Regions from separate parts of the Kitasatospora sp. NPDC057936 genome, predicted to be linked through region 2. Evidence: riboswitches for the same ligand, from Rfam matches in the RefSeq annotation. Region 2 holds a riboswitch; the other holds the start of a gene.
The links. A riboswitch is a leader RNA that binds a small molecule or an ion and turns the genes downstream of it on or off. The one in region 2 is predicted to bind glycine.

Region 1: linked by a shared signal. The riboswitch ahead of gcvT (glycine cleavage system aminomethyltransferase GcvT) and the one ahead of gcvP (aminomethyl-transferring glycine dehydrogenase) in region 2 are both predicted to bind glycine.

Annotation. Positions count from the first base shown of each region.
Region 1 covers NZ_JBHVPD010000015.1:45,736-60,274, forward strand. The annotation lists gene ACFVU9_RS10890 (enhanced serine sensitivity protein SseB C-terminal domain-containing protein) at 59-988, opposite strand; gene ACFVU9_RS10895 (enhanced serine sensitivity protein SseB C-terminal domain-containing protein) at 1,105-1,899, opposite strand; glycine riboswitch at 2,108-2,213, shown strand; gene gcvT (glycine cleavage system aminomethyltransferase GcvT) at 2,445-3,566, shown strand; gene gcvH (glycine cleavage system protein GcvH) at 3,666-4,040, shown strand; gene glyA (serine hydroxymethyltransferase) at 4,177-5,445, shown strand; gene ACFVU9_RS10915 (L-serine ammonia-lyase) at 5,600-6,967, shown strand; gene ACFVU9_RS10920 (hypothetical protein) at 7,049-7,330, opposite strand; gene ACFVU9_RS10925 (DMT family transporter) at 7,466-8,407, opposite strand; gene ACFVU9_RS10930 (ATP-binding protein) at 8,962-9,519, opposite strand; gene ACFVU9_RS10935 (Ig-like domain-containing protein) at 9,680-10,894, opposite strand; gene ACFVU9_RS10940 (Ig-like domain-containing protein) at 11,095-12,333, opposite strand; gene ACFVU9_RS10945 (Ig-like domain-containing protein) at 12,502-13,743, opposite strand; gene glgX (glycogen debranching protein GlgX) at 13,999-14,539, shown strand, end outside.
Region 2 covers NZ_JBHVPD010000150.1:149-14,687, reverse strand. The annotation lists gene ACFVU9_RS43190 (aminotransferase class I/II-fold pyridoxal phosphate-dependent enzyme) at 1-1,266, opposite strand, end outside; gene ACFVU9_RS43185 (pyridoxamine 5'-phosphate oxidase family protein) at 1,302-2,021, shown strand; gene ACFVU9_RS43180 (FMN-binding negative transcriptional regulator) at 2,088-2,714, shown strand; gene ACFVU9_RS43175 (sugar porter family MFS transporter) at 3,060-4,394, shown strand; gene ACFVU9_RS43170 (dienelactone hydrolase family protein) at 4,486-5,187, shown strand; gene ACFVU9_RS43165 (HAD domain-containing protein) at 5,320-5,838, shown strand; gene ACFVU9_RS43160 (CPBP family intramembrane glutamic endopeptidase) at 5,890-6,678, opposite strand; gene ACFVU9_RS43155 (glutamate--cysteine ligase) at 6,860-8,365, opposite strand; gene ACFVU9_RS43150 (hypothetical protein) at 8,734-9,306, shown strand; gene ACFVU9_RS43145 (DUF5999 family protein) at 9,676-9,867, shown strand; gene gcvP (aminomethyl-transferring glycine dehydrogenase) at 10,005-12,905, opposite strand; glycine riboswitch at 13,146-13,249, opposite strand; partial or broken gene ACFVU9_RS43135 (PRC-barrel domain-containing protein) at 13,474-13,854, shown strand; gene ACFVU9_RS43130 (YsnF/AvaK domain-containing protein) at 13,882-14,508, shown strand.

The sequences.
Region 1 (14,539 bases), on a different contig from region 2:
CCGACCTGACGCAAAGTCAAGTCGGCTTCTGGAAATGGGTTTTGGCGGGTTTAGCGGTTCAGCGCCCCGGGTATCCGGGCCACGGCCGCTGGGGCGGCTGCGGCTGCGGCTGCCCGTGCCAGCCCGGCCCGGTCTGCTGCGGGTAGTACGGCGGCGCCTGGTGGCCCGGCGGCGGCACCGGTGGGTAGGCACCGGTCGGCCGGGCGAGCCCGGCCGCCTCGCGGTCGTAGAACGGCCGCGCCTTGGCCCGCATCCACAGCGCCACCGGGTCGTACTCGTCCGCCATCGCCACCGTGGACACCGCCAGCCCCTCCGGGGCCACCGCGATCGCCCGCTGCATCAGCGCGCGCACCGCCTCCACGGCCGGCGGGGAGCCGTCGTACAGGTCCAGGCCGATGGCCAGGTACGGTTCGCCCACGGCCGGCTGCACCCAGGCCCGGCGCAGCGCCCGGACGGCCCGCACCTCGCGCGCCTGGTGCTCCAGCAGCGCGAAGAACTGCTGGGCGTTCACCTGCGGCTCGCTGAGCCTCAGCGGCCCGGCCGGCAGCCGGTCCAGGCCCCCCGCGATCCGCCGCAGGTCCGCCCACGGCACGCCGACCCCGCCGCCCGGGGCGTGCGGGTTCAGCCACAGGCCCCAGCGGGTGCGGTACAGCGACGCGGCGATCTCGCGCCCGGAGACGACCTCGTGGGCGCGCGCCCAGCCGGAGGCCGCCAGCTGCTCGGGGGAGGTGACGGCCGGCGCGTAGCCGTGGCCGCTGATCTCCATGTTCCCGTACTGGGCGTCCGGGCTGCCCGGGGTGCCGTGCCACAGCAGCATCCAGACCTGGCCCTCGGCCAGGGCGCGGAGCAGTTGCTCGTACGCCTCGTAGCGCTCCGGCGCGACCTCGCGCAGCGCGCGCTCCAGCACGCCCGGATCCGCGCCGGGGCGTCCGGCCGGTGCCTGGCCCCAGGGCCCCGGTGCACCACCGGACACCGCTCCCGCACTCATGCGCCCACCTCGCCGCGCCTCTTTCCTCACCTGCCGCCGGCCCGTCGGCCGTCTGCACGCACCCTATGGCGCGGCACCGGCCGACGCCACGGCGACGTGCCTACGAACGGACCCCGTCACACCCGCGCGTAGAACGGCAGCACCCGGGTGAGCAGCCACTCGACCACCGGATCGTCGGCGAGGTCGAGCAGCACGAGGTGGACGCCGCCGGGCAGCGGCGCGGTTCCCAGCGCGCGGCCGAGCGCCTCGTTCACCGCCGCCGGGTCGGCCGGGGCGGCCGGGTCCAGCTGCACGCCGATGAACATCACGGTCGGCTCGCCCTCGATGCTCGCGAGCGCGCGGCGCGCGGTCAACACTCCCGGCAGGGCGGCGAGTTCGGCCCGGCAGACGGCCAGGAAGTGCTCCGGGTCCTCCCCCGGCACGGGCTCGCGCAGCGCGACCCGGCCACCGGTCGGCGCCGAGGGGTCCTCCCAGCGGTCCTCGCGCGGACCGCGGCGCAGCTCGGCGACGCCCTGCGGCGGCACCGGGATGCCCACCGCGGCCTCGGGGTTGACGGCGATCCCGACGCCCAACGGCAGCCCGCGGGCGAACTCCCAGGCCGGGGCGACCGCGAACGCCATCCCCGGCGCCTGCTGGAGGAACACCTCCTGCGAGGAGAAGACCGGGACGTACGGCTCGCCGCCCAGCTCGATCGTCGGCAGGTCCAGCGACTGCCCCTGCGGGTCGCCGCCGGCGGGCAGCGGGATCCACACCTGGCTGCGGGCCAGCACCTCGACCACCCGCGGCGTCGCGCCCGGATCGCCCAGCGCGGCGGTGAGCACCTGCTCCAGCTCGTTGGCCGGCCAGGCCCCGCCCGGTGGCGGCGTGTCCGGGCCGCCCCACCCCTGCTGCTGCTCCACCGGGTACCCCATGCGCCCCTGTACCGCCCTCTGCCGGTCGGCCGCCCACTGCTGCCGACGCGCAGCAGTCTAGGGTGCGTGTTCCCTTGTGTGGCGTGTGGCCGGGTCCCCTGTGGGGTGTGACCGGGTCCCCCCTCCCATCGGTGCCGCGGACGTGCCATGATGTGCGCGTCCGACGGCGTCGTGCGCAGTCGGCCCCACTAACTCCATACCGGCCGCTCGAACCCGCGCGGGAGAGTCCGGAGTGCCCCGTCTGGTGGCACGGCCGGCGCCGAAGGAGCAAGTCCTCCCCGGAATCTCTCAGGCCCCCCTACCGCACGGGTTAGGCACATCTGGAAAGCGGCGCACGGCCTGTCGTGCGCCCACCCACGGTGCAAGCCGCCATCCTGTCCGGAAAGCTGGAAACAGCGACGGGCCGCTGCGCGGTGAAGCTCTCAGGTTCGACGACAGATGGGGAGACCCACGCCGCCGCATGCCCGCGCGCAGGAGTCGGTCCCCGAGCGGGTCCGGTCCGGCGCGTGCACCCCTGAGTGCCCAGACCGAGGAGTTCCCAGGCCATGTCGTCCCTCCGCCTCACCGCGCTCGACGCGCTGCACCGCGCCCTCGGCGCGACCATGACCGACTTCGCCGGCTGGGACATGCCGCTGCGTTACGGCAGCGAGCGCGAGGAGCACCTCGCCGTCCGCACCAAGGCCGGTCTGTTCGACCTGTCCCACATGGGCGAGATCACCGTGACCGGCCCGCAGGCCGGCGAGATGCTGGACCACGCGCTGGTCGGCTTCGTCTCCGCCCTCGGCGTGCTGCGCGCCCGCTACACCATGATCTGCGCCGAGGACGGCGGCATCCTGGACGACCTGATCGTCTACCGCCTGCGCGAGGACTCCTTCCTCGTCGTCGCCAACGCCTCCAACGCCCAGCTGGTGCTGGACGAGCTGATCGCCCGCGCCAAGGGCTTCGACGCCGTCGTCACCGACGACCGCGACACCTACGCGCTGATCGCCGTCCAGGGCCCGGAGTCCACCGCGATCCTCGCGAAGACCACCGAGGCCGACCTGCCCGGCCTGAAGTACTACGCGATCCTCCCGGCCCGGGTGGCCGACCGGGACGTGCTGCTCGCCCGCACCGGCTACACCGGCGAGGACGGCTTCGAGATCTTCTGCGCCCCGGCCGACGCCGAGCCGGTCTGGCAGGCGCTGACCGCCGCCGGCGAGGGCCACGGCCTGGTGCCGTGCGGCCTGTCCTGCCGCGACACCCTGCGCCTGGAGGCGGGCATGCCGCTGTACGGGCACGAGCTCTCCACCGACCTGACCCCGTTCGACGCCGGCCTCGGCCGGGTCGTCCGCTTCGACAAGACCACCAACGACGGCGCCTTCGTCGGCCGCAAGGCCCTGGAGAAGGCCGCCGCCGAGGCGGAGTCGACCCCGCCGCGCGTCCTGGTGGGCCTGGTCTCCGAGGGCAAGCGCGTGCCGCGCGCCGAGTACACGGTGGTCTCCGCCGACGGCGCCCCGATCGGCCGGATCACCTCGGGCGCGCCGTCCCCGACGCTGGGCAAGCCGATCGCGATCGCCTACGTCGACGCGGCCCACGCCGCCCCCGGCACCGCCGTCGCGGTGGACGTGCGCGGCAAGCACGAGCCGGTCGAGGTCGTCGCCCTGCCGTTCTACAAGCGCGCCCGCTGAGGATCTTCCCGGGCCCTCGGTCACCACTGATCCGCGACGAAGCCGTCCGCGCGGCGGCCCGCTTCGTCGTACCCGCTTCCCATCCTGGAGAATGACGCCATGAGCAACCCCCAGCACCTGCAGTACACCAAGGAGCACGAGTGGCTGACGGCCGCCGAGGACGGTGTCTCGACGGTCGGCATCACCAAGCACGCCGCGGACGCGCTCGGTGACATCGTCTACGTGCAGCTGCCCGAGGTCGGCGACGAGGTGACCGCCGGCGAGACCTGCGGCGAGCTGGAGTCCACCAAGTCGGTCAGCGACCTGTACTCCCCGGTGACCGGCGAGGTCGTCGAGGTCAACCAGGACGTCCTGGACGACAACGCCCTGGTCAACAGCGCCCCGTTCGAGGGCGGCTGGCTGTTCAAGGTCAAGGTGGAGTCCACCGACGAGCTGCTCAGCGCCGACGAGTACACCGCCTTCATCGGCGGCTGACCAGGCCCTTGGCGCGGCGGGCCGCAGCGCGGCGGCCCGCCCCCCTCACCGCCCACCCGTCACCCGCCGCCGCCCTTCCGAGGGCGCACTTCGCGCGGCGGTCCCGATTCCTCCTTCGCCCCGGGAAGACCACACCATGACGGTTCTCAACGAATCCCTGCACTCGCTCGACCCGGAGATCGCCGCCGCGGTCGACGCCGAGCTGCACCGCCAGCAGACCACCCTGGAAATGATCGCCTCCGAGAACTTCGCCCCGGTGGCGGTCATGGAGGCCCAGGGCTCGGTGCTCACCAACAAGTACGCCGAGGGCTACCCCGGCCGCCGCTACTACGGCGGCTGCGAGCACGTCGACGTCGTCGAGCAGATCGCGATCGACCGCATCAAGGCCCTGTTCGGCGCCGAGCACGCCAACGTCCAGCCGCACTCGGGCGCGCAGGCCAACGCCGCCGCGATGTTCGCGCTGATCCAGCCGGGCGACACCATCCTGGGCCTGAGCCTGGCCCACGGCGGTCACCTGACCCACGGCATGAAGATCAACTTCTCCGGCAAGCTCTACAACGTGGCCGCGTACCACGTCGACGAGAAGAGCGGCCAGGTCGACATGGCCGAGGTCGAGCGCCTCGCCAAGGAGCACCAGCCGAAGCTGATCATCGCCGGCTGGTCCGCCTACCCGCGCCAGCTCGACTTCGCCGAGTTCCGCCGCATCGCCGACGAGGTCGGCGCCCTGCTCATGGTGGACATGGCGCACTTCGCCGGCCTGGTGGCCGCGGGCCTGCACCCGAACCCGGTGCCGTACGCGGACGTCGTCACCACCACGACCCACAAGACCCTGGGCGGCCCGCGCGGCGGCGTCATCCTGTCGAAGGCCGAGTGGGCCAAGAAGATCAACTCCGCGGTCTTCCCCGGCCAGCAGGGCGGTCCGCTGGAGCACGTGATCGCGGGCAAGGCCGTCGCGTTCAAGGTCGCCGCGTCCGAGGAGTTCAAGGAGCGCCAGCAGCGCACCCTGGACGGCGCCCGGATCCTCGCCGAGCGCCTGCTGCAGGCCGACGTCGCCGAGGCCGGCGCCTCCGTGCTGTCCGGCGGCACCGACGTGCACCTGGTGCTGGTCGACCTGCGCAACAGCCAGCTCGACGGCCAGCAGGCCGAGGACCGCCTCCACGAGGTCGGCATCACGGTCAACCGCAACGCGATCCCGAACGACCCGCGCCCGCCGATGGTCACCTCCGGCCTGCGCATCGGCACCCCGGCCCTCGCCACCCGCGGCTTCGGCGCCGAGGACTTCCGCGAGGTCGCCGACATCATCGCCGAGGCCCTCAAGCCGGGCTTCGACGAGACCGTCGCCGCCGGCCTGAAGGCCCGCGTCACCGCGCTGGCCGAGAAGTACCCGCTCTACCCGAACCTCTGATCGCCGGGGGTGGGTGACCGGCCTCACGCCGGTCGTCCACGGGAGTTTCCGGGGCACCGCGCACACTGGAAAGACGCGCGGTGCCCCTCCTCATGCTGCGCCTACGCACAGCAACGCAATGTCCGTCCACGAGACCAGACAAGGACGTCCCCCCGTGGCCCTCAGTGTCTTCGACCTTTTCTCCATCGGTATCGGCCCGTCGAGCTCCCACACGGTCGGCCCGATGCGCGCCGCCCGGATGTTCGCCCGGCGGCTGCGGTCCGAAGGCCTGCTGCCCGGGGTGGTGAGCGTCCGCGCCGAGCTGTACGGCTCGCTCGGCGCCACCGGCCACGGCCACGGCACCCCGAAGGCCGTCCTGCTCGGCCTGGAGAACAACTCCCCGCGCACGGTCGACGTCGACCAGGCCGACCGGGACGTCGAGCGGATCACCGCCGAGAAGCGGCTCAGCCTGCTCGGCGAGCACCCGATCGACTTCGATCCCGACACCCAGCTGATCCTGCACCGGCGCCGCTCGCTGCCGTACCACGCCAACGGGATGACCCTGTGGGCGTTCGCGGCCGACGGCTCGACGCTGCTGGAGAAGACCTACTACTCGGTCGGCGGCGGCTTCGTCGTCGACGAGGACGCGATCGGCGCCGACCGGGTCAAGCCGGACGACACCGCGCTGAAGTACCCCTTCCGCACCGGCGAGGAGCTGCTGCGCCTCACCCGCGAGACCGGGCTGTCGATCTCCGGCCTGATGCTGGAGAACGAGAAGGCCTGGCGCAACGAGGAGGAGATCCGCACCGGGCTGCTGGAGATCTGGCAGGTCATGCAGGAGTGCGTCCGCGCCGGCATGTCCCGCGAGGGCATCCTGCCGGGCGGCCTCAAGGTGCGCCGCCGGGCGGCGGCCGCGGCCCGCGCGCTGCGCGCCGAGGGCATCGGCCCGGCCAACGCGATGGAGTGGGTGACGCTCTACGCGATGGCGGTCAACGAGGAGAACGCCTCCGGCCGCCGGGTGGTCACCGCGCCGACCAACGGTGCGGCCGGGATCATCCCCGCCACCCTGCACTACTACCTGAACTTCATCCCGGGCGCCGACGACGACGGCATCGTCCGCTTCCTCCTCGCGGCCGGCGCGATCGGCATGCTGTTCAAGGAGAACGCCTCCATCTCCGGCGCCGAGGTCGGCTGCCAGGGCGAGGTCGGCTCCGCCTGCTCGATGGCCGCGGGCGGCCTCGCCGAGGTCCTCGGCGGCTCCCCCGAGCAGGTCGAGAACGCCGCCGAGATCGGCATCGAGCACAACCTCGGCCTCACCTGCGACCCGGTCGGCGGCCTGGTCCAGATCCCGTGCATCGAGCGCAACGGCATGGCGTCCGTCAAGGCCGTCACCGCCGCCCGCATGGCCCTGCGCGGCGACGGCCGGCACCACGTCTCGCTCGACAAGGCGATCAAGACGATGAAGGAGACCGGCGCCGACATGAAGATCAAGTACAAGGAGACCTCCCGCGGCGGCCTCGCCGTGAACGTCATCGAGTGCTGATCGCCCCGGCGTGACGGCGGGCCCCCGGACGGCGTGACCGTCCGGGGGCCCGTTCGTCTGCGGCGGCCGGCCCGCCTGCCGCTATTCCTGCGCCGCGCGGCGGCAGGCGTTGCCGGCGATGACGGCCGGGACGTAGTCCTCCCGCAGGAGGTGGTAACAGCTCTGGAAGGCAGCCTGTCCCCCGGCCGCGCCGATCAGGCAGGCGTCCTCCGCGATCTGGGCGTCGGCGTCCGGCTTGTTCTCCAGGACGTAGTAGAAGCAGCCCTGCGGGGTCGCGCTCGCGGCCGGCGCGAGGGCGACGACACCACCCAGCGCGAGGGTGAGGCCGGTGGCCGCGGCGGCGATCCGTCGTACGAGCTTCATGGTCGGCAAATCCTTCCGGTCGTCACGGAGTCGGCGGACGAAGGACGAACGCTTCGTCCACCAACTCCCGGTCCCGGCAAGAGATACCGAAGTGGCCCGCCGACCGCCCGGGGCCGCGCCGACGACCCGCCAAGATCACCCGAAGGCGAGGAAGGCCAGCCCGGCGGCCAGGATGCCGAGGCCCGACCACGAGACGGCCGGCAGCCGTTCGCCGAGCACCGCGACGCCGAGGAGGGCGGCGACGGCGGGCTCGGCGAGGGTGAGCGTCGTGGCGGTCTGGGCCGTGGTGCGGCGCAGGCCGTGGCCGAAGAGGCGGTACGCGAGGAAGGTCGTGATCACGGCCAGGTGGAGCACGACGGCCGCCCCCCGGAGCGAGACGAGCCAGGGCCCGCCGCCGAACACCAGGACGGGCAGCACGAGCACCGCGGCCGCGCCGAACATCGCGCCCATCACCCCGCCCGACGCGTGCCCGCGCGCGATCAGCGCGCCCCCGATGAGCGAGTACGCGGCGTACGAGAGCCCGGAGAGGGCGGCCAGCAGGACGCCGAGGAGGTCCACGGGCGCGCCGGCGCCGGTGAGTTCGGGTCCGAGGACGAGCACCGCGCAGCCGAGGACGGCGGCGGCGGTGGCGACGGCCCACCGGGTGCCCGGTAGCTGCCGCCCGGCGATCCAGCCGAGGAGACCGGTGAACACGGGGGCGCTGCCGAGCGCGATCACGGTGGAGACGGCGACGCCGGTGCGCGTCACGGCCGGGTAGAACGTGAGCGGGTAACCCACCACCGCGACGGCGCCGAGGGCGAGCAGCCGGCGCTCGCCGCGGGTGCACGCCCCGGGCAGGGCGCGGGCGTCGCGGCTGGAGAGGAACAGGAGGAGCCCGCCGAGGACGAGCGCGGCGGCCCCGAGGACCGCCGGGGGCGCACCGGCGGGCGCGAGGGAGCTCGCCGTCCCGGTGGTGCCCCAGAGCACGGCGGCGGCCAGGATCGGCAGCGGACCGCGCAGGCGGCCGGGGGCGGTGGGAGCCGCCGGGGTGGCGGGGGCGGGGCGGGAGGGCGTGCGGGTACGGGTGCGGTTCGGCACAGTGGTGAACTTCCGTCGTCGAAGACCGTCTTGGGACTGGTTTCGAAAACGGGCGCACGCGACGGACCCCCGGCGGCAGGGGCCGGCCGGGGCCGCGGGTCAGATCACCTGCGCGCGCCCGCTCAGGCGCGGAGCGGTGGCAGCGCGACGCGCCAGTACGGGTTCACGCCCCCGATGCTACGTCAACGGCGCATGGTGCACGCTCGCCCGAAAGCGTTAACGGCCGCCCCCACCCACACAGGGATGGCGACACCGGTCGGGCGGCCCCCTCGGGGGCGATCATTTATGAATATTCACAGGCAACATCGTTAACCTATGCAAATTCCCAAGGTGAAGTAGGTTACAAACCTTTCAATCCAAGCTGCCCGGTTTGCCCACATGCTGAGATCCGTGCCATAGTCGACACATCGGACTTCGACTGGCCCGACCTGGCACAGTCGACGCCCATCGCGCGGCACGCACCCCCTTGGCCGGCGCGATGACCTGCACGGGCCCCCAACCGCCGGACCACGGCGATTCCAGGGGGCCCTGCGTGTTTTCCGGACCCTGCCGCGTCAGTGGCGCTCGCGGATCTTCAGCTCGAACCAGACGCCCTTGCCCCGCGGCAGCAGGTCCGCACCCCACCGGTCGGCGAGGTCGTCGACCACCTTCAGGCCGCGCCCCCGCTCGGTGACGGGCAGCGGCTCGGCGAGGATCACGCAGGGCAACGCCCTTGAGGAGTCCCGGACTTCGACCCGCAGCCAGCCCGGCTTGCGGATCACCTGGAGCCCGATCGTGCGGCCGGCGGCGTGCCGAACGGCGTTGGAGACGAGCTCGCTGGTGAGTAACTCCCCCGCCTCCAGGTGCTGGTGGAGGTCCCAGGACTCCAGGACGGAGAGCACCAGCCGGCGGGCCACCTGAGCGGACTCCGCCCGGGACGGCAGCCGCACCTCGCCCGGCGCGGACTGGTCGCACAGCCTGCCGAAGTACATCTCCTCCAGTTCCCCGGAGCTGAGCCGCTCCAGCGCCGACAGCGCGCCCGGGACGTCGATCCAGGACGCCTCCGCGACCATTCCGGCTCCCGGAACTGATGACTGATCTGTTTCGCCCCAACCCGCCATGCGACCCATCATTGCGGAACGCAAGCAGCCGCGTACGGACAATGAGCAAACGATCACGACCGATTCGGCATATGCCCCGTGCAAGAGGGGGCGACGGGCGGGCGGCAAAACGACGACCCGGGACCGGCACGAGGCCGGTCCCGGGTCGCGGGGAACGCGTGGTGCCCGGTGGCTACCAGGAGGCCCAGGGCAGGCTCCAGCCGCTCAGACCGTTCGACGGGTCGAGCGTCTCGCTCTTGCTGGAGTTCTTCACGATCACGACGTCGCCGACGATCGAGCCGTCGTAGAACTTGCCCATCGAGGTGGAGTCGCCGCCGCCCTTGACGTCCTTGAGGCCGACGCAGCCGTGGCTGACGTTGTCCTCGCCGAAGGCGTCCGACCAGTAGTTGCCGTGGATGTAGGTGCCCGAGTCGGTGAGGCGCATCGAGTGCGGCACCTGGAGGTCGTACGGCGCGCCGGTCATCCCGGGCAGGGTGCTGGACTGCATCCGCACCACGCCCTCCTTGGACTCGATGACCATGGTGCCGTTCCAGGTCGGGTGCGCGTCCGAGCCGGAGGTGATGTCGATGTCGGAGGACTGGCCGTCCCGCACGACCGTCATCCTGTGGGTCTTGGCGTCGACGGTGGACACCTGCGAGCGCCCGATGGTGAAGGGCTCGTCGCGGTCGCTGCCGTAGACGCCGGGGGCGATCTCGACGCTGCCCAGGTGGTAGTGCACCGTCACCTTGGTACCGGACTTCCAGTACTCGGCGGGGCGGAAGTCCAGCCGGCGGTCGCCGAACCAGTGGCCCTTCACCTCGGTGCCGTTGCTGCTCTCGAAGGTGATGCCCTTGAGGACCGCGTCCTTGTTCTTGACGTCCTTGCTGAAGTTCACCGAGACGATCATGCCGACGCCGTACGTCGCGTTGTTGTCGACGTTGTCGGCGGCCTTGGCCAGCGCCGTCGGGGTCAGCGTGGTGAAGCTGCTGTCGGCCTGCGCCACGGCGCCGTTGGCGTCCGCGGCCATCGCGCTCACCTGGTAGGAGGTGCCGACCGCGAGCCCGGCGGACGGGGTCCAGCTGGAGCCGTCGGCGGCGATCGTGCCGGGTATCTCCTTGCCGCTCTTGTCGCTCACCTTCACGGTGGTGAGCTTGCCGCCCGTCGCGCCGACCTTCAGCGCGTCCGGCGCGACGTCGACCGAGCCGGTCTTCGGCTCGATGGACACCACGGCCTGCGACGTCTTCGGCGCCGCGCTCGTGCCGGCCGCCGAGGGAGCCGCGGAGGCCGCGCCGCCCCCGAGGTCGGCCTTGGCCGCGCTCCCGCCGCCGTCGTTGTTGTTGCACGCCGCCGTCAGGACCATCATTCCGCCGACCAGACCGACGGCCATCACCCTGCGTATCGACTTCACGTCGATCCCTCCCTCAAACACCCCGTTCGGACCCAGCGGGCCCGACCAATACACGCGCTGGCCACCGGAAAGGTTGCGCCATTCGAGGGGCTTCGCGCTCGGAAAACGCCGGCGGCCCGACCCCAACGGGTGAGGATCGGGCCGCTCGACGGAAAAGCAGTGACGATACGGGACTACCCGGGCCTATTGCCGGGTAAGTCCTACCAGTTCGCCCAGGCGACGTTCCAGCCGCCCAGCCCGTTGGAGGGCGAGACGGTCTTCTCCTTGGTGTTCACTACCTTGACGACGTCGCCGACCATCGAGTCGTTGTAGAACCTGCCGGCGACCGAGGAGTCGCTGCCGCCCTGCACGTCCGACATCGCGACGCAGCCGTGGCTGCCGTTCAGGTTCCCGAACGGGTTGTTCTTGGCCCAGTAGTTCCCGTGCACGAACGTGCCGGACGTGGTCAGCCGCATCGCGTGCGGCACGTCCTGGATGTCGTACTCGCCGCCGAGACCGACGGTCTGCGAGTTCATCCGGGTGACCTTCTCCTTGGACATGATCACCATGGTGCCGCCCCAGGACGGCGTCGCGTCCGCGCCCAGCGTGACCGGCACGGTGGTGCTCTTGCCGTCCCGCTCGACGGTCATCTGGTGCGTCTTGGCGTCCGCGGTGGAGACCATCGAGCGCCCGATGGTGAAGGGCTCGTCCTTGTCCACGTCGCCGTAGACACCGGGCGACACCTCGACGTTCTTCAACCGGTACTTGATGGTGACCTTGGTGCCCGGCTTCCAGTACTCCGCCGGACGGAAGTCCACCCGGCGGTCGCCGAACCAGTGGCCCTTCACCTCGGTGCCGTTGCTGCTCTCGAAGGTGATGCCCTTGACGACGGCGTCCTTGTTCTTGACGTCCTTCGTGAAGTTCACCGAGACGATCATGCCGACGCCGTAGGTGGCGCCGTCGCTGATGTTGTCGTTGGTGGAGACCTTCTTCTCCGGCGTCAGCGTCGTGAACGTCGTCGTGGACGCGGCCACCAGGCCGTCGGCGTCCTTGGCCTGCGCGTTCACCTTGTACGCCATGCCGACGGCGAGCGCCGCCGCGGGCTTCCAGCCGGTGCCGTCCGGGGTGATCGCGCCCTCGACCGGCTTGCCGTCCTTGTCGGTCACCTCGACCGACGTGAGCTTGCCGTTGGACACGCCCACCTGCAGCCCGTTGCTCGGCGCGACGTCCTGGGCGCCGTCCTTCGGTGCCACGGCCAGCACCGCGGCCGAGGTCTTCGGTGCGGCCTGCGAGGCCGCCGGGGCCGCGGCGCCGTCGGCCGCCGTCGTGCTGCCCCCCGACGCCTTGTCGCCGCCCCCGTTGTCGTCGTTGCAGGCCGCGGTGAGCAGCAGCACCCCGCCCATGGCCAGTGCCACCGCACCCCTGCGTATCGCGGCGCCGGCCGTCGTACCCGTCTTCACGGTTTCTCCCCTCCCGGTATTCACTCACTTGACGCGGCGAGTGCCCCCGAAAGTTGCACCGGGCGCCGATCTTTCGCGCCGGGTCCCGGCACGTCGGAGCAGGATAACCGGGCCGTCCGGGTGAACTCCGGGGGGAGGTGGGTGAAGCAGTCGTGAAGGCTCCCGGCGCTAGTGGGACGGCGGCAGCGCGCTGCCGGCCACCCACTGGGCCCACGGCACGTTCCAGTCGTTGAGCCCGTTCTGCGGCGGCACGACGTCCCCGGCGGAGGCCTTCACCTCCAGCACGTCCCCCGGGATGGTGTGCTCGAACAGCCAGCCGGCCGGGGTGTCCTTGCCCGTCCCGCCCTTGGTGTCGGCGAGGCCGATGCAGCCGTGGCTGGTGTTCGCGGTGCCGAACACCCCGGGATCCGCCCAGTAGTTGCCGTGGATGAAGGTGCCGGAGGCGGTCAGCCGCATCGCGTGCGGGACGTCCTTGATGTCGTACTCGTCGCCCATGCCGACGGTCTGCGAGTTCATCCGGGTCTCCCGGTACTTCTCCGACACCACCAGCACCCCCCGGTAGGTGGAGTGGTCGGGGCTGCCACCGGACACCTTCAGCACCCGCAGCACCTTGCCGCCCTGGCCGGAGCGGACGGTCAGGGTGTGCGCGTCGAGGTCCACCGTGGACACCTGGGCCCGGCCGACCGTGAAGCGCAGGTCCTTGGTCTGGGTGCCGAACTCCCCCGGCGCGCCCTGCACGTCCTTCAGCCGCAGCTCCACCGTGACCTTCGTCCCGGCCGCCCAGTACCGCTGCGGGCGGAAGTCCAGCCGCTGGCCGCCGAACCAGTGCGCGGCCACCGGGACGGGCGGGTCCGCGCTCACCCGCACCGCCCGCTCCACCGCCGCCCGGTCGGTGACCGGACGGCTGAAGCGCAGCGAGACGGGCATCCCGACACCCACCGTGGAGCCGTCCTCGGGGGTGAAGAAGGCGACGAAGGTGTGCGCGCGGGCGACGGTCGAGAACGCCGAGTGCTGGGCCGCCTTCTGGCCCTGCCCGTCCTCGGCGACGGCGTCCAGGGTGTACGCGGTGCCGAGCGGCAGCGGGCCGTCCGGCGTCCACGCCGCGCCGTCCGGGGCGACGGTGCCGGGGACCTCGGTGCCCCTGCTGTCGGCGAGCCGGACGGAGACCAGCCTGCCCTGCGCGACCGTCACCCGCACCGGCCCGTCCGGCGGCACGTCCTGGGCGCCGTCGGCGGGGAGGGCGGCGAGCACCGCCCGGGACGGCGGCGGGGGCGGGGTGTGCACCCCGGGCGGGGCCCCGTCGTTGGCGGGCGCGGCCGGGGTGCCGCCGCTGCCGCAGCTCGTGAGCGTGGCCAGGCACCAGGCCACCGCCACCGCCCGCCGCGCCCAAACCCGTCCTCGGCGCCGCATTCCGGGGGCCTCCAGCCGTGTCGTTCCGATATCCGGAACAACGAGGAGCCCCGGGACCGGACACGGCGGCGCGGGCCGGCCGGCGCCCGCCCCCCGGGCCGCGCGGGCGCCCCGCGCCGACCCGGGCACCCCACGGCCCGCACCCCTCGGCCGCCATCCGCCGGTAAGCCCCCGTTCAGCCGCTTCCGATCAGTGCAAACCGGGAATGAGGAAGGGCACGGGGTCCGGGACACCCCGGCCAGGGAGGGCACGGCCATGGCGTCAGGGCAGGAGCTGGAAGCCGGTGTGCGGACGCGCGGCGGACGGACCGCCGAGCCACCGTGGCCCGGCGACTGGCAGCCGCTCGGCGCCCGCTTCCGCACCGACCGGCTCGGCGGCCCCGGCACCAACTTCGCGCTCTGGGCGGCCGGCGCCGAGGCCGTCGACCTGTGCCTGTTCGACGAGGACGGCAAGGAGAGCCGGCACCGCCTCACCGAACAGGACTTCCAGATCTGGCACGGCTTCCTGCCCGGCGTGCGCCCCGGCACGCGGTACGGCTTCCGCGTGCACGGCCGCTGGGACCCGTGGACCGGCGCCCGCTGGAACCCGGCCAAGCTGCTGCTCGACCCGTACGCCCGCGCCGTCGACGGCTGTTACACCTCCCACGACGCGGCCAGCGGCGCCGTCCGCAACTGGCCCGAGGCGGACGTCGCCGACACCGTCCGGGACAACCGCGACTCCGCCCGCTACGTGCCCAGATCCGTCGTCGTCCACGACGACGACGACTGGTACGACGACCACCGCCCGAAGACCCCGT
Region 2 (14,539 bases):
GTCCGGCCGGAGGTCGGCCGTGGTGATCCGGATCCCGGGCGGCGACTGGATCCGGTACCGCGCGCCGGGCGCCGCGACCCATCCGCGCTGCACGAGCGCGGTGAGCGCGGAGGTCTCGTCCGGCACGGGCACCCAGACGTTCAGCCCGCTCTCGCCGTGCGCCGCGATGCCGCGCGCCGCGAGCTCGCCGAGCAGCGCGTCCCGGCGGGCCCGGTAGACGGCGGCCACGGTGGCGACGGGCGCCGCGTCGGTGCGCCAGAGCTCGGCGACCGTCCGCTGGAGCAGCTGGCTGACCCAGCCCGCGCCGAGCCGCAGCCGCCCGGAGACACGCCCGATGGTGTCCGCGTCACCGACCGCGACGGACAGCCGCAGGTCGGGCCCGTACGCCTTGGCCGCCGAGCGCACGACCGCCCAGTGCCGCGAACCGGCGCCGGCCAGCGGGTGGTAGGCCTGGTCGACCATGCCGTGCCCGTGGTCGTCCTCGATCAGCAGCACGTCGGGGTGCCCGGCCAGCACCTCGCGCAGGGCCGCGGCCCGGGCGGCGGTGAGTGCGGCGCCGGTCGGGTTCTGGGCCCGGCTGGTGACGATCACGGCGCGGGCGCCCTCGTCGAGCGCCGCGGCGAGCGAGTCGGGCAGCGGGCCCTCGTCGTCGAGCCGGACGGGCGCGGGCCGCAGGCCCATCGCGGGCAGCAGGTCGAGCAGGCTGCCCCAGCCCGGGTCCTCGACGGCCACCGCGTCGCCGGGGCGCAGCCGGGTGCCGAGGATGCGCTCGACGGTGTCGAGGGAGCCGGAGGCGACGGCGATCGGGCCGCCGGGCAGGCCGTCGGCCCCGAAGGAGGCGCGGGCGAGGGCGAGCAGGCCCGGGTCGACGGAGGGGTGACCGTAGAGGACGGGTTCGGCGCGGGCCGCCTCCGCCGCGGCGGCGAGGGCCGGGGCGAGGTCGGGCAGGAGGGCCGGGTCGGGGTTGCCGGCGGACAGGTCGCGGGCGTGCGGGGGCACGGGCACGCGGATCTGGTCGCGGGTGGTGAGGGCGGGCCGGGGCAGGATGCGGCTGCCCTTGCGGCCGGCGGTCTCGATCACGCCGCGGTCGCGCAGCAGGCGGTAGGCGGCGGCGACGGTGTTGGCGTTGACGCCGAGCTCGGCGGCGAGGTCGCGCAGCGGGGGCAGCGCGGTTCCGGGCGCGAGCTGCCCGCCACTGACGCCCTGTTCGATGTGGGCCGCGATTTCGCTGGCGCGTCGCCCTTTCAGCGGATAGTCTCCTAGCACAAAGCAAATTATGCACTAGTACATAGAGGTTTGTCATGTCGGTCCCTGCCACGGACAGCACCACGTCGGACGCCACCGCCACCACCACCTCGGCCTCCGCCGCCGGTGCCACCTACGCCCGCACCGCCCGCACCACGCCGACGCGCTACAAGGACCGCGCCACCTGGGAGCGGGACGCGATCCACGCGATACTCGACAGCACCTACCTCTGCCACCTCGGCTTCGTCGCCGACGGCGCACCGGTCGTCCTGCCGACGATCTACGCCCGCGTCGGCGACCGCCTCTACGTCCACGGCTCGACGGGCAGCCGCCCGATGCGCGGCGCCAAGGACGACGAGGGCCTGAAGGTCTGCGTCACCGTCACCCTCGTCGACGCGCTCGTGCTGACCAAGTCCGCGTTCAACCACTCCGTCAACTTCCGTTCGGTGGTGGCGCACGGCACCGCCCACCAGGTCACCGACCCGGAGGAGCTGAACGTCGCCCTGGACGCGCTGGTCGACCAGACCGTCCCCGGCCGCTCCGCCGAGGTCCGCCCGGCCAACGCCAAGGAGCTCGCCGCCACCGCCGTGATCCGCCTCGACCTGGACGAGGTCTCCGCCAAGTCCCGCGACGACGGCGCCAACGACGAGCCGGGGGACGTCGACCTGCCCTACTGGGCCGGCGTCGTCCCCGTCACCAGCGGCTTCGGCACCCCCGCTCCGGCCGCCTCCACCACCGTCCCGCTCCCCGCGCACCTGCGCGAGCTGGCCGGCTGACGAAGGCACCCCGCCGATGCACGACCAGACCCAGATCCAGACCCAGAACGAGAACGAGAACGCGTCATGCTGATCCGCTCCTGGGACCGCGGCGACGAGGCCGAGTGGCGCGCCTGGCTCGCCGAGGGCCGGGACTTCGGCCTGCTCGCCGCCAACGGCGGGCAGGGCGAAGGCCCCGTCCTGGTCCCGACGCACTTCCTGCTCGACGCCGACCGCGGCGAGATCCTGCTGCACCTCGCCGCGCCCAACCCGCTGCTCGCCGCCGTCCGGGCCGACCCGCACGTCACCCTCGCGGTCACCGACGGCTACGCCTTCGCCCCCGGCCACTGGCGCGGCGCACCCGGCACGCCCACCAGCTACTACGCGTCCGTCCACTTCCAGTGCGCGGCGGAGATCGTCGAGTCGGCCGCGGGGAAGGCCGAGATCCTCAACCGCCAGCTGGCACACTTCCAGCCCGAGACCCCGGACACCCGGGTCGTCCCGGGCGAGGGGGAGTTCTCCCGGCTGCTCCCGGGCCTGCGCGGACTGCGCCTGACGGTCCTCCAGGTGCGCGCCAAGTTCAAGTACGACGACAAGAAGCCGGCCGACGAGCAGCACGCGATCGCCGACCGCCTCGCCGAACGCGGCGGCGGCCAGGACACCCTGGCCCGCACCCAGCTGCTGCGCCGCAACCAGCGGCGCACCGCCGGCTGAGCCCGCGTCACCCCGGAGCACACGGGCCGCACGCCCCACCCCGCGCCCAGCGCCCCGCGCCCGACCACAGGCCGCACACCCGGCCACCCCACCACCCGGCCACCCGGCCACCCGCCTGACACGGCATCACCCGATCGGCCCACGAAACCGGGCCTCGGCCCCCCGCCACTGGTCGAATGTGAGACGTACCCTGCCCGCCCGGCGGAGCCGGCGGCCCCGCACGCCGCCGTCCCCGCCGGGCGGGCCCGTCCACCTCGGGGAGCGCGCGTGTCCACAACCAACACCCGGTCCACCGCCGGAGAGGCCCACCTCGGACACGTCGTGTTCATCTCCGCGGCCGCGGCGATGGGCGGTTTCCTGTTCGGCTACGACAGCGCCGTGATCAACGGCGCGGTCACCGGCATCCAGAAGCACTTCGGAGTGGGCAACGGCGAGACGGCGTTCGTCGTGGCCATCGCGCTGCTCGGCTCGGCCGCCGGCGCGGTGGCCGCCGGCCGGCTCGCCGACCACCTCGGCCGGGTGCGCACGATGCTGCTGGCGGCGACGCTCTTCGCGATCAGCGGCCTCGGCTCGATGTTCCCGCCGAGCATCCAGGTGCTCGCCACCTGGCGCGTGGTCGGCGGCGTCGCGATCGGCATCGCCTCCGTCATCGCCCCCACCTACATCGCCGAGGTCGCCCCCACCGCGTACCGCGGCCGGCTCGCGTCGTTCCAGCAGATGGCGATCGTGCTCGGCATCACCGTCTCCCAGCTGGCGAACTGGGCGCTCAACCAGGCCGCCGGCGGCGAGTCCACCGGCCACCTCGGCGGCGTCCAGGCCTGGCAGTGGATGCTCGGCGTCGAGACCATCCCGGCGCTGGTGTACGGCCTGATGGCGCTCGCCATCCCCGAGTCGCCGCGCTTCCTGATCGCCGACCACCGCGAGGCGCAGGCCCGCAAGGTGCTCAGGGAGGTCGAGGGCGAGGACGTCGACCTGGACGCCCGGGTCGCCGAGATCCGCGCGGTGCTGGAGTCCGCGCACAAGCCGCGCCTGAGGGACCTGCTCGGCGGCCGCTTCGGCCTCCTGCCGATCGTCTGGGTGGGCATCGGCGCCTCGGCGTTCCAGCAGTTCGTCGGCATCAACGTGATCTTCTACTACTCGTCGCTCCTGTGGCAGTCGGTCGGCATCAACGAGTCCAACTCGCTGCTGATCAGCCTCTCCACCTCGATCGTCAACGTGATCGGCACGGTGATCGCGATGGTGCTGGTGGACCGGATCGGCCGCAAGCCGCTCGCCCTCGCCGGCTCGATCGGCATGGCGCTGGCGCTCGCCACCGCCGCCTGGGCGTTCTCCTACCGGCACGGCACCGGCGACACCGCGACGCTCGACAACACCCACGCCACCGTCGCCCTGGTCGCCGCGCACGTCTTCGTGCTCTGCTTCGCCTTCTCCTGGGGCGTGGTGGTCTGGGTGCTGCTCGGCGAGATGTTCCCCAACCGGATCCGCGCCCTCGCCCTGTCCGTCGCCGCCTCGGCCCAGTGGATCGCCAACTGGGCCATCACCGTGAGCTTCCCGGACCTCGCCGACTGGAACCTCTCGGCGACGTACGTGATCTACGCGGCCTTCGCGCTGCTCTCCATCCCGTTCGTGGCCTTCTGCATCAAGGAGACCAAGGGCCGCGCCCTGGAGGAAATGGGCTGACCCCGACCCCCACCGACGCCCCCCAACGGTCCCCACCGACGACCGCCGCAGGACGACCGCCGCACGCGGCCCGACCCACCGAGAGGAAGCCATGCCAGACCAGGGCGGCTCCCGGCAGAACCTCACCTTCCCGAGCAACGGCCGCACCGCGCACGGCTACCTGGCCCGCCCGCCCCAGGGCGTCGGCCCCGGCCTCGTCCTCGTCCAGGAGTGGTGGGGCCTCACCACCCACGTCGCCACGATGGCCGACCGCTTCGCCGCCGAGGGCTTCACCGTCCTCGCGCCCGACCTGTACGGCGGCGCGACGACCCACGACGGCGCCGAAGCCGCCCGCCTCAAGCGCGAGCTGCCCGTCGAGCACGCCGTGACGGACCTCGCCGGCGCCGTCGACCACCTGCTCGCCCTGGACGGCGTCGTCGGCGACGCGGTCGGCGTGGTCGGCTTCTGCATGGGCGGCGGCTTCGCGCTGCTGCTGGCCGCCCGCGCGGGCGACAAGGTGTCCGCCGCCGTCCCCTTCTACGGCCTCCCGCCCGACCCGGACTTCGACTACCGCGGCCTCACCGCCCACGTCCTCGGCCACTTCGGCGAGCACGACCGCTCGATCCCGATGTCCGCCGTCGACGAGGCCGCCACCCGCATCGGCGAGGCCACCGACATCCGCCCGGAGATCCACTTCTACCCGGCCGGACACGCCTTCATGAACGACGAGAACCCGCTCGGCACCTACGACGCCCTCCAGGCCCGCACCGCCTGGCGCCGCACCCTGAGCTTCCTCCGGGGCCACCTCGGGTGACTCCCGCACCCGGCTCCGCGAGCGCCCCCTGCGCCCCGCGTGCGCCCTGCGTCCGCCAGGTGGTGCGCAACCACCGGCGCACGCGGTTCGTCCGACCAGGTGAGTCATTCACCACCACCTGGGGGGCCACTGGTGCCGAAGCCTCTGCTGTTCCTGGACGTCGACGGCGTCCTCAACCCGGTCTGCCCGCACCCGGACGCCGGGTTCGACGCCCACACCCTGCTCGGCTACTCGGTCCTGCTCTCCGCCCGCCACGGCGACTGGCTGCGCGAACTCGCCGACACGTACGAACTCGTGTGGGCCACCACCTGGGAGGAGCACGCCAACACCCACATCTCCCCCGCGATCGGCCTGCCCGAACTCCCCTTCGTCCGCTTCACCGGCTACGTCCCGCAGCCCGGCGACCCGCGCGTCCCCCTCATGCAACTGTTCTCGTCCCGCAAGTGGGCCCCACTGCTGCGCTACGCCGGAGGCCGCCCGTTCGCGTGGATGGACGATGTCATCCCCCAGCGCCTGGTGCGCAATTCACTGTGGCGCCGCGACCGCGTCCTGCTGCCCATCGACCCCGGCCAGGGCCTGGAACGCCGCCACGTCGACCGACTCCTCGCCCGCCCGCCGAGGTCCCAGAGCAAGCTGACGCTCAAGGGGTAGGCAGCACAGGCTCAAGGAGTAGGCAGCTAGCTCAAGGAATGGGCACCAGGCTTAAGGAGTGGGCAACCAGCTGACGTGCCCGGCGAGCAGCGCGTACCCGACGAAGGCCACCGTGTCGATCAGCGCGTGCGCCACCACCAGCGGCATCACCCGCCCCCACCGCCGGTAGGCCAGGCAGAACACCGCGCCCATGACCATGTTGCCGACCAGCCCGCCGACGCCCTGGTACAGGTGGTACGAGCCGCGCAGCACCGAACTCGCGACCAGCGCCGCCGGCCACGACCACCCCAACTGCCCGAGCCGGCGCAGCAGGTAGCCGAGGACGACGACCTCCTCCAGGATCGCGTTCTGCCACGCGGACAGCACGAGCACCGGCACCCGCCACCACACGTCCGGCAGCCCCGACGGCGCCACCGTCAGGTTGTACCCGGCCGCCTGGGACGCCAGGTACAGCAGCAGCCCGGACCCGCCGATCGCGGCGGCGACGCCCGCGCCCCGCCCGAGGTCGCGCAGCTTCTGCCGCAGGTCGAAGCCGAGCACGCGCAGCGCCGCGCCCTCGCGCACCAGCAGGTAGCCGACCAGGACGACGGGCATCAGCCCGCGCCCGATGTAGTAGAGCTGCCAGGTCAGGTCGAGCCACGGCCGCCCGGGCGCCCGTGAGCCGTTCAGGGTCGCGACCTGCTGGCCGAGCGAGAGCGGCGCGGTGAGCGAGCCCGCGAAGTCGATGACCGCGCTGATGCCGCTGGCCCCGAGCGACAGCCCGAGGACGATCAGCAGCTCGGCACCGAGCAGCCGGCGCGTGGGCCGGGCGGTCTCCGGTTCGGTCGGGACGGTGGTCACGGGCGGGCTCCAGTGCGGCGATCAGGCCTCCGGCCGTCGGCCGACCACCGGGGCGATCATCCTGACACAGCGGCCGCGCGATCCGGCCGGCGGGCACTGGTGCCGTGGCCGGACGGGTCCACCGCGTTGCGGCTCCCGGCCACGGCGTTACCCCACCGCGTTGCGGCTCCCGGCCACGGCGCTACCCCACCGGCCAGGTGTGCACCGGCTCGCCGCCCCGCATGTGCTCGATGTACCGCCGGGTCATCGCCGCGAGCGCCGCCGGCCGGTCCATCCCGTACCGTTCCCGCAGCCGGTGGAAGGTCGCGCTCTGCCAGGCCGCGCCGTTGGTCCGCCGCAGGCAGCGCTGCTCGATGATCCCGAGGTAGCGGTCCCGGTCGGCCGGCTCCACGCCCCACGCGTCCAGGCCCTGGTAGGCCATCGGCAGCAGCTCGCCGAGCACCAGGTCGACGGCGGACACCGTGGTCAGCCCGCCGCCGCGCCCCGCCCGGCCCGAGCGCGGCCACTGGAAGACGGCGTCGACGCCGTACCGCGCCGCCTGCCGGAAGTTCTCGTCCGCCCGGTCGAACGGCAGCCTGGTCCACACCGGCCGCGACTGCTCGGCCAGCACCCGCACCACCCCGTAGTAGAAGGCCGCGTTGGCCAGGGTGTCGGCGACCGTCGGCCCGGCCGGCAGTGCCCGGTTCTCCACCCGCAGGTGCGGCACCCCGCCGCTCACGTCGTACACCGGCCGGTTCCACCGGTAGATCGTCCCGTTGTGCAGCCGCATCTCCGCCAGCCGGGGCGCGCCGCCGGAGGCCAGCACCTTCAGCGGGTCCTCGTCGTCGCAGATCGGCAGCAGCGCCGGGAAGTAGCGCAGGTTCTCCTCGAACAGGTCGTACGCCGAGTCCACCCAGCGCTCGCCGAACCACGTGATCGGGCGTACGCCCTGCGCCTTGAGCTCCGCCGTACGGGTGTCGCAGGCCTGCTGGAACAGCACCGGCCTGGTCTCGCGCCACAGCTCCCGCCCGAACAGGAACGGCGAGTTGGCGCCCAGCGCGAGCTGCGGCCCGCAGATCGCCTGCGCCGCGTTCCACACCGAGGAGAACCGCTGCGGCGTCACCTGGAGGTGCAGCTGGAGCGAGGTCGCCGCCGCCTCCGCGACCATGGTGATCGACTCCAGCTGGAGGCGCTCGACGCCCTCGATGTCCAGCGAGATGTCCTCGCCGCGGGCGGCCAGGATCTGGTCGCTCAGCAGGCTGTACCGCTGGTTGTGGGACATCGCGTCCAGCCCGGTGTGGTCGTGCTCCAGCGTCGGCAGGATGCCCACCATGACGATCCGCGCGCCGGCCTCGGCCGCCCGCCGGTCGGCGTAGCGCAGCCCGGTGTCGATCTCCTCGCGCAGTTCCTCGAAGACGTGCCCGCCCAGCCGGTGCGGCGCGATGTTCACCTCGATGTTGAACCGGCCGAGCTCGGTCTGGAAGTCGCTGGAGCCGATCGAGCTCAGCACCTGCGCGTTGCGCATCACCGGCAGGCCCTGCTCGTCGGCCAGGTTGAGCTCGATCTCCACGCCCATCACCGCGCGCGGGCGGTCGAAGCGGTCCTCCTGCAGCATCCGCCCGAGCGCGTCGAGGCAGGCCTGGAGCTTTCGTCGGTACAGCTGCCGGTCCGCCAGATCCGCACGCGTCGCCACGACCTTCTCGCCCATGGTCCCCTCCTCCTGAGCCACCGGCCGACCGACCGTGCCAGACATCATGCCCGCCCGGAAGATCGATACCCGAAGGCGTGTACTGGCTTGCAATGCAAGGAAACTGACGACTATTCAGAGTATCTGCCGACTTGCCCGGCGCCACCGCCTGTGATAAACAGGTCACCCTGCGCACCTGTTCGATAGAATTCGCACTGCGCTCCGGCCGGTCCGCTCCCCGCCCCGAGGCCCTCGTCGAGGGCGGCGACCGCGCCGGCTCCGCGATCCTGCACAACCGGACACGGCCAGGTCCCGTCACCGTTGACACACCGCGCCACGCCGGTATGCCGCACTCGCACGCCGATCTCACACGGAGAGGCGACCTCGCCATGACACTGCAGACCCCGCAACCCCCACCGAGCGCCCTGCGCGCGGTCCTCGCCGCACTCGACTCGGAGACCGCGCTGCGCCAGCCCGCCGCCGCAGCGCTGCGTCATCCGGCCGGCCCCCTGCTGCCCGCCCACCCGCTCGCCGTCCACGTCCTGGACGGCCCGCACCCCGAGCTCACCGCCGCCCGCCGGACGGGCTGGCGCTTCCTGATCAAGGACGGCGCCGACGTGGCCGCCGCCGCCGAAGTGGTGCTGGACATCGAGGGCCACACCTTCTCCCACTTCACCGCCGGCCCCTACCTGGACTCCACGGTCCGGGCGCTGCGCCAGGCCTGGCAGCTCGCGCAGGGCTCCCGGGTACGCCACCAGCCCCGCCTGCTGACCTTCCCCGGCCAGTACGCGACGGCGCTGTGGCTGCACAGCCCCGACACCGGCCCGGCCGCCGACCTGCTGATCCCGCTCGCCCCGGCCCCGCTCGGCGTCACCGCGCACCGCGCGTACCCGGCCGCCGAGCTCCTCCCGCTGCTCGCACGCGCCCCCCTCGCCAAGCCGCTGCTCCTCGGCACCTCCTGACCCGGACACCCCTGGCGACACCCCCGACCCCAGGGCTCTCCGGACCTCTCACCCACCCGGACGGGTCACCGTCCATGGCCCTGATGGGTCACCTTGCGCCTGACCCGTCTGTGCGTATTTCGCCACCAGCCCCACCTGAACGGGTGATCTCTGCGCGGGAGTTGTGGCGCATGTCACCAAATCGCTGCGCGCACGTCCGCAGATGCCGACACTGGGAACCAGCGTGGAAGGACCACCTGTCCTACCCACTTGAGCGCCGCTCAACACCTGGTCGGCGCGCGGACAGGATCCGACTGCGCGGCGGTTCCCGACGGCTCGCCGTCGGCGGCCGCCCCACGGGGAGGATCGCAGAGCGAAGCGAGGGTACGCATGTGCCAGCACCGTCCTGAGTGCCCGTCGGCCGAGTCCGAGGACCGCGAGGCTGCCGTCCCGGTGGCCTGCCACCCGGAGCAGGGCTGGAGCCTGCTCTGCAACGGTGTCCTCATGTTCGAGGACACCGGAGAGCTGCTGCCCGACGGCCGGGTGATCGCACCGCGCCGCCCGGTCGCCCACGCGGCCTGACCCGCAGTCCGACCCGCGGCCTGACCCGCGGTCCGACCGTACGCACGCACCATCAGCGGGGGCAGTCCACGAGAACGGGGCAGGGCCCCGGCGAACGCACCGCCGGGGCCCTGCCACTCACGCCTGCCGGATCCGGCTCAGACGCCGTACTCGTCAAGCGGCGGGCACGAGCAGACCAGGTTGCGGTCGCCGTACGCGCCGTCGATCCGGCTGACCGGCGGCCAGTACTTGTCCGCCGGGTTCACGCCCGCCGGGAAGACGGCCTCCTGCCGCGAGTAGCCGTGCGCCCAGTCGCCGGCCAGGGTGGCGGCGATGTGCGGGGCGTTGCACAGCGGGTTGTCGTCGGCCGCCCACTCGCCCGAGCCGACCTTGTCGATCTCGGCGCGGATCGCGATCATCGTGTCGCAGAACCGGTCGATCTCGTGCAGGTCCTCCGACTCGGTCGGCTCGATCATCAGCGTGCCGGCCACCGGGAACGACATCGTCGGCGCGTGGAAGCCGTAGTCGATCAGGCGCTTGGCGATGTCGTCCACCGTCACGCCCGTCTCCTTGGTGAGCGGACGCAGGTCGATGATGCACTCGTGCGCGACCAGCCCGCCCGGCCCGGTGTAGAGCACCGGGAAGTGCGGGGCCAGGCGCTTGGCGATGTAGTTGGCGTTCAGCACGGCGACCTGGGTCGCGTGCTTGAGGCCCTCGCCGCCCATCAGGCGGACGTACGCCCAGGAGATCGGCAGGATCGCGGCCGAGCCCCACGGCGCCGCCGAGATCGGGCCGACACCGGTGGCCGGGCCGGCCTCCTCCTGCAGCGGGTGGTTCGGCAGGTACGGCGCCAGGTGGGCGCGCACCGCGACCGGGCCGACGCCCGGGCCGCCACCGCCGTGCGGGATGCAGAAGGTCTTGTGCAGGTTCAGGTGCGAGACGTCCGCGCCGAACTTGCCCGGCTTGGCGAGGCCGACCAGGGCGTTCAGGTTGGCGCCGTCCACGTACACCTGGCCGCCGGCCTCGTGCACCAGGGCGCAGATCTGGGTGATCTCGGTCTCGTACACGCCGTGGGTGGACGGGTAGGTGACCATCAGCACCGACAGGCTGTCGCGGTGCTTCTCGATCTTGGCCTTCAGGTCCTCGACGTCCACGTCGCCGTCGACGAGGGTCTTCACCACGACGACCCGCATGCCGGCCATCACGGCGGAGGCCGCGTTGGTGCCGTGCGCGGAGGACGGGATCAGGCAGACGTCGCGCTGGGTGTCGCCGTTGGCGTGGTGGTAGGCGCGGACGGCCAGCAGGCCGGCCAGCTCGCCCTGCGAACCGGCGTTCGGCTGGATCGAGACGGCGTCGTAGCCGGTGACCTCGACCAGCTGCTGCTCCAGCTGGCGGATCAGGGTCAGGAAGCCCTGGGCCTGGTCGATCGGCGCGAACGGGTGCAGCTGGCCGAACTCCGGCCAGGTCACCGGCTCCATCTCGGTGGTCGCGTTGAGCTTCATGGTGCAGGAGCCCAGCGGGATCATGCCGCGGTCCAGCGCGTAGTCCCGGTCCGACAGGCGGCGCAGGTAGCGCAGCATGGCGGTCTCCGAGCGGTGGCTGTGGAAGACCGGGTGGGTGAGGTACTCGTCCTCGCGCAGCAGCGCGGCGGGCAGCGCCTCGGCGGTCTCGGCGGCCTCGACGGCGGGCACGCCGAACGCGGCCCAGACGCCGGCCAGGTGCTCACGGGTGGTGGTCTCGTCGGTGGAGACCGAGATCCGGTCCTCGCCGTCCTGGTACACGTTGATGCCGTTGGCGCGGGCGGCGGCAGCGATCTCGGCGGCGCGGCCCGGGACGACGGCGGTGACGGTGTCGAAGAACTCGCCGTGCAGCAGCTCGACGCCGCCGGCCCGCAGGCCCTCGGCGAGGGCGGCGGCGTAGCGGTGGGTGCGGCGGGCGATGTCGGCCAGGCCGTCCGGGCCGTGGTAGACGGCGTACATCGAGGCCATGACGGCGAGCAGCACCTGGGCGGTGCAGATGTTGCTGGTGGCCTTCTCTCGGCGGATGTGCTGCTCGCGGGTCTGCAGCGCCAGGCGGTAGGCGCGGTTGCCGTCCGAGTCGACGGAGACGCCGACCAGGCGGCCGGGCAGCGAGCGGGCGTACTCGGCGCGCACCGACAGGTAGCCGGCGTGCGGGCCGCCGAAGCCCATCGGCACGCCGAAGCGCTGCGAGGTGCCGCAGGCGATGTCGGCGCCGAGCGCGCCGGGCGACTTGAGCAGGGTCAGCGCCAGCAGGTCGGCGGCGACCGCGACGATCGCGCCGAGGCCGTGGGCCTGCTCGATGACGGGGGCGAGGTCGCGCACGACACCGGTGGCACCCGGGTACTGGAGCAGCACGCCGAAGACGCCGCGCTCGGCGATCTCGGCCGGGATGCCCTCGGAGAGGTCGGCCACGACGACCTCGACACCGGTCGGCACGGCGCGGGTGTTGATCACCGCGACGGTCTGCGGCAGGGTCTCGGCGTCGACGAGGAACACGCCGCCCTTGACCTTGGTGACGCGGCGGGCCAGCGCCATCGCCTCGGCGGCGGCGGTGGACTCGTCGAGCAGCGAGGAGCCCGAGGTGGGCAGGCCGGTCAGGTCGGAGACCAGGGTCTGGAAGTTGAGCAGCGCCTCCAGGCGGCCCTGGGAGATCTCCGGCTGGTACGGGGTGTACGCGGTGTACCAGGCCGGGTTCTCCAGGACGTTGCGCAGGATCACCGGCGGGGTGAAGGTGCCGTAGTAGCCCAGGCCGATCATCGGCTGGAGCACCTGGTTGCGGCCGGCCAGTTCGCGCAGCTCCGCGAGGACCTGGGCCTCGCTGCGGCCGGCGGGCAGGTCCAGACCCGTGATGGAACGGATCGCCTCGGGCACGGCGGTGGCGGCGAGCTCGTCCAGCGAGCCGTAGCCGACCTGCGCCAGCATCTTCTCCTGCGCGGCGGCGTCGGGGCCGATGTGGCGGTTCTCGAAGGGGCTGGCCTGCTCGAGCTCGGTGAGGGTGACGGCGCCGCTCGGGCGTCCCGCGTTCGACTGGGCGTTCATGGTGGTCGAGGCCTCCTGGTCACGGACCGGCGGGGGTACGCACGCCGGTCGGCCTGCACCGCTGCGGACAGCGGGTGGGCCTGGTGGCGGGCGGACCCGACAGGCCTCCCCCTCTGTCATCGGGACCTGAGAGCTTCGCCCGCGCGGCGCGCTGTGGGCGCTCCGCCGGCTTGCACCGTCGGTGAGGGTGGTGGCCGTCGGCTCCCTCGCCGGCGGTCCTGCCCTGCTTTCCAGAGTGACCTATCCCACACGGTACGGATGCCTGAGAGATTCCGGGGAGGAGTTGCTCCTTCGGCGCCCCGGCCAGCGGCTTTCGCCTTCGGGGACTCTCCCGAGCGGGCTCGGCGGTCGCGGCCCAGGGTACCAGCGGGAGCCCGTTCGATCACGGGTGTATCCGGTCACCCGGGGTCTACGCGCGTCCCCCGAACGGCCCACCCCGCAGCCCGTCCGGACGCACCCCGCTCGCGGCCGTCCGGTTGATGGCTTTTGGTGTGAAGTGGCGGACGGCACGGCTGCTCCGGCCGCCGTCCTGCGGGAGTTCCGCAGGCGCAGCGCACTGGAGGAAAGAGTGCAAACCGATATCGACCCCCGCGACCTCATCGGCCACAAGGCGGTCGACCGCAACGGAGACAAGATCGGCACGGTCGACGAGGTGTACCTGGACGACGCCACCGGCCAGCCCGAGTGGGCCGCCGTCCGCACCGGCATCTTCGGCCGGGACGCCTTCGTCCCGCTCACCACGAGCGAGTTCTCCGGCGACGAGCTCCGCGTGCCGTACGACAAGTCGCTGGTCAAGGACTCGCCGGACTTCGGCGTCGGCCAGCACCTGTCGCCGGCCCAGGAGCTCCAGCTCTACCGCTACTACGGCCTCGACACCCCGGTGAACGGCCGGCCGGTGAACGGCGACGCCGGACCGCCGCAGCCCGACCTCGACTTCGGCACCACCGCGGCCGCCACCACGACGACCGTCGCCCCCATGACCACGACCACCCTCACCACCGCTCCCACCACGACCGCCACGGAGGCCCACGTGCGGACCCTCAGCACCCCCGCGCCGACAGCCGCCCCGATGGCGGCCGCGACCACGACCGCCCAACCCCCCGTCGCCCAGCCCGCCGTCCAGCCCAAGCCCCAGAACGCCCCGGCGACCGAGGCCCCGTCCGCCCCCAGCGGCCCGGTCGAGATCACCTGCCGCGAGGAGCGGCTGGACATCACCACCGAGTGGCACGTGCTGGGCACGGCGAAGCTGCGCAAGTACGTGACGAGCGAGCAGGTCGAGCGCCGGGTCCCGGTGGTCCGCGAACGCGTCCGGGTGGAGCGGATGCCGGTGGGCGACGCCGAGCGGGCGGCCCTCACCGAGAAGGAGATCGCCGAGGCGGTGGAGGAGGTCACCCTGCGCGAGGAGCGCCCGGTGGTCCGCAAGTACCTCGCCCCGATCGAGCGGGTCCGACTCGTCGTCGAGCGCTACACGGCGGAGGAGGTCATCCACGACGAACTCCGCCGCGAGAACGTCGAGGTCCACGACGACACCCCCGCCACCCCCAACGGAGCCCCCAACGGCACCCCCACCCCCAACGGCGCCTCCCTCCGCCCCCTGTCCTGAACCGCACCACCCAAAGGCTCCCGGCCCCCAC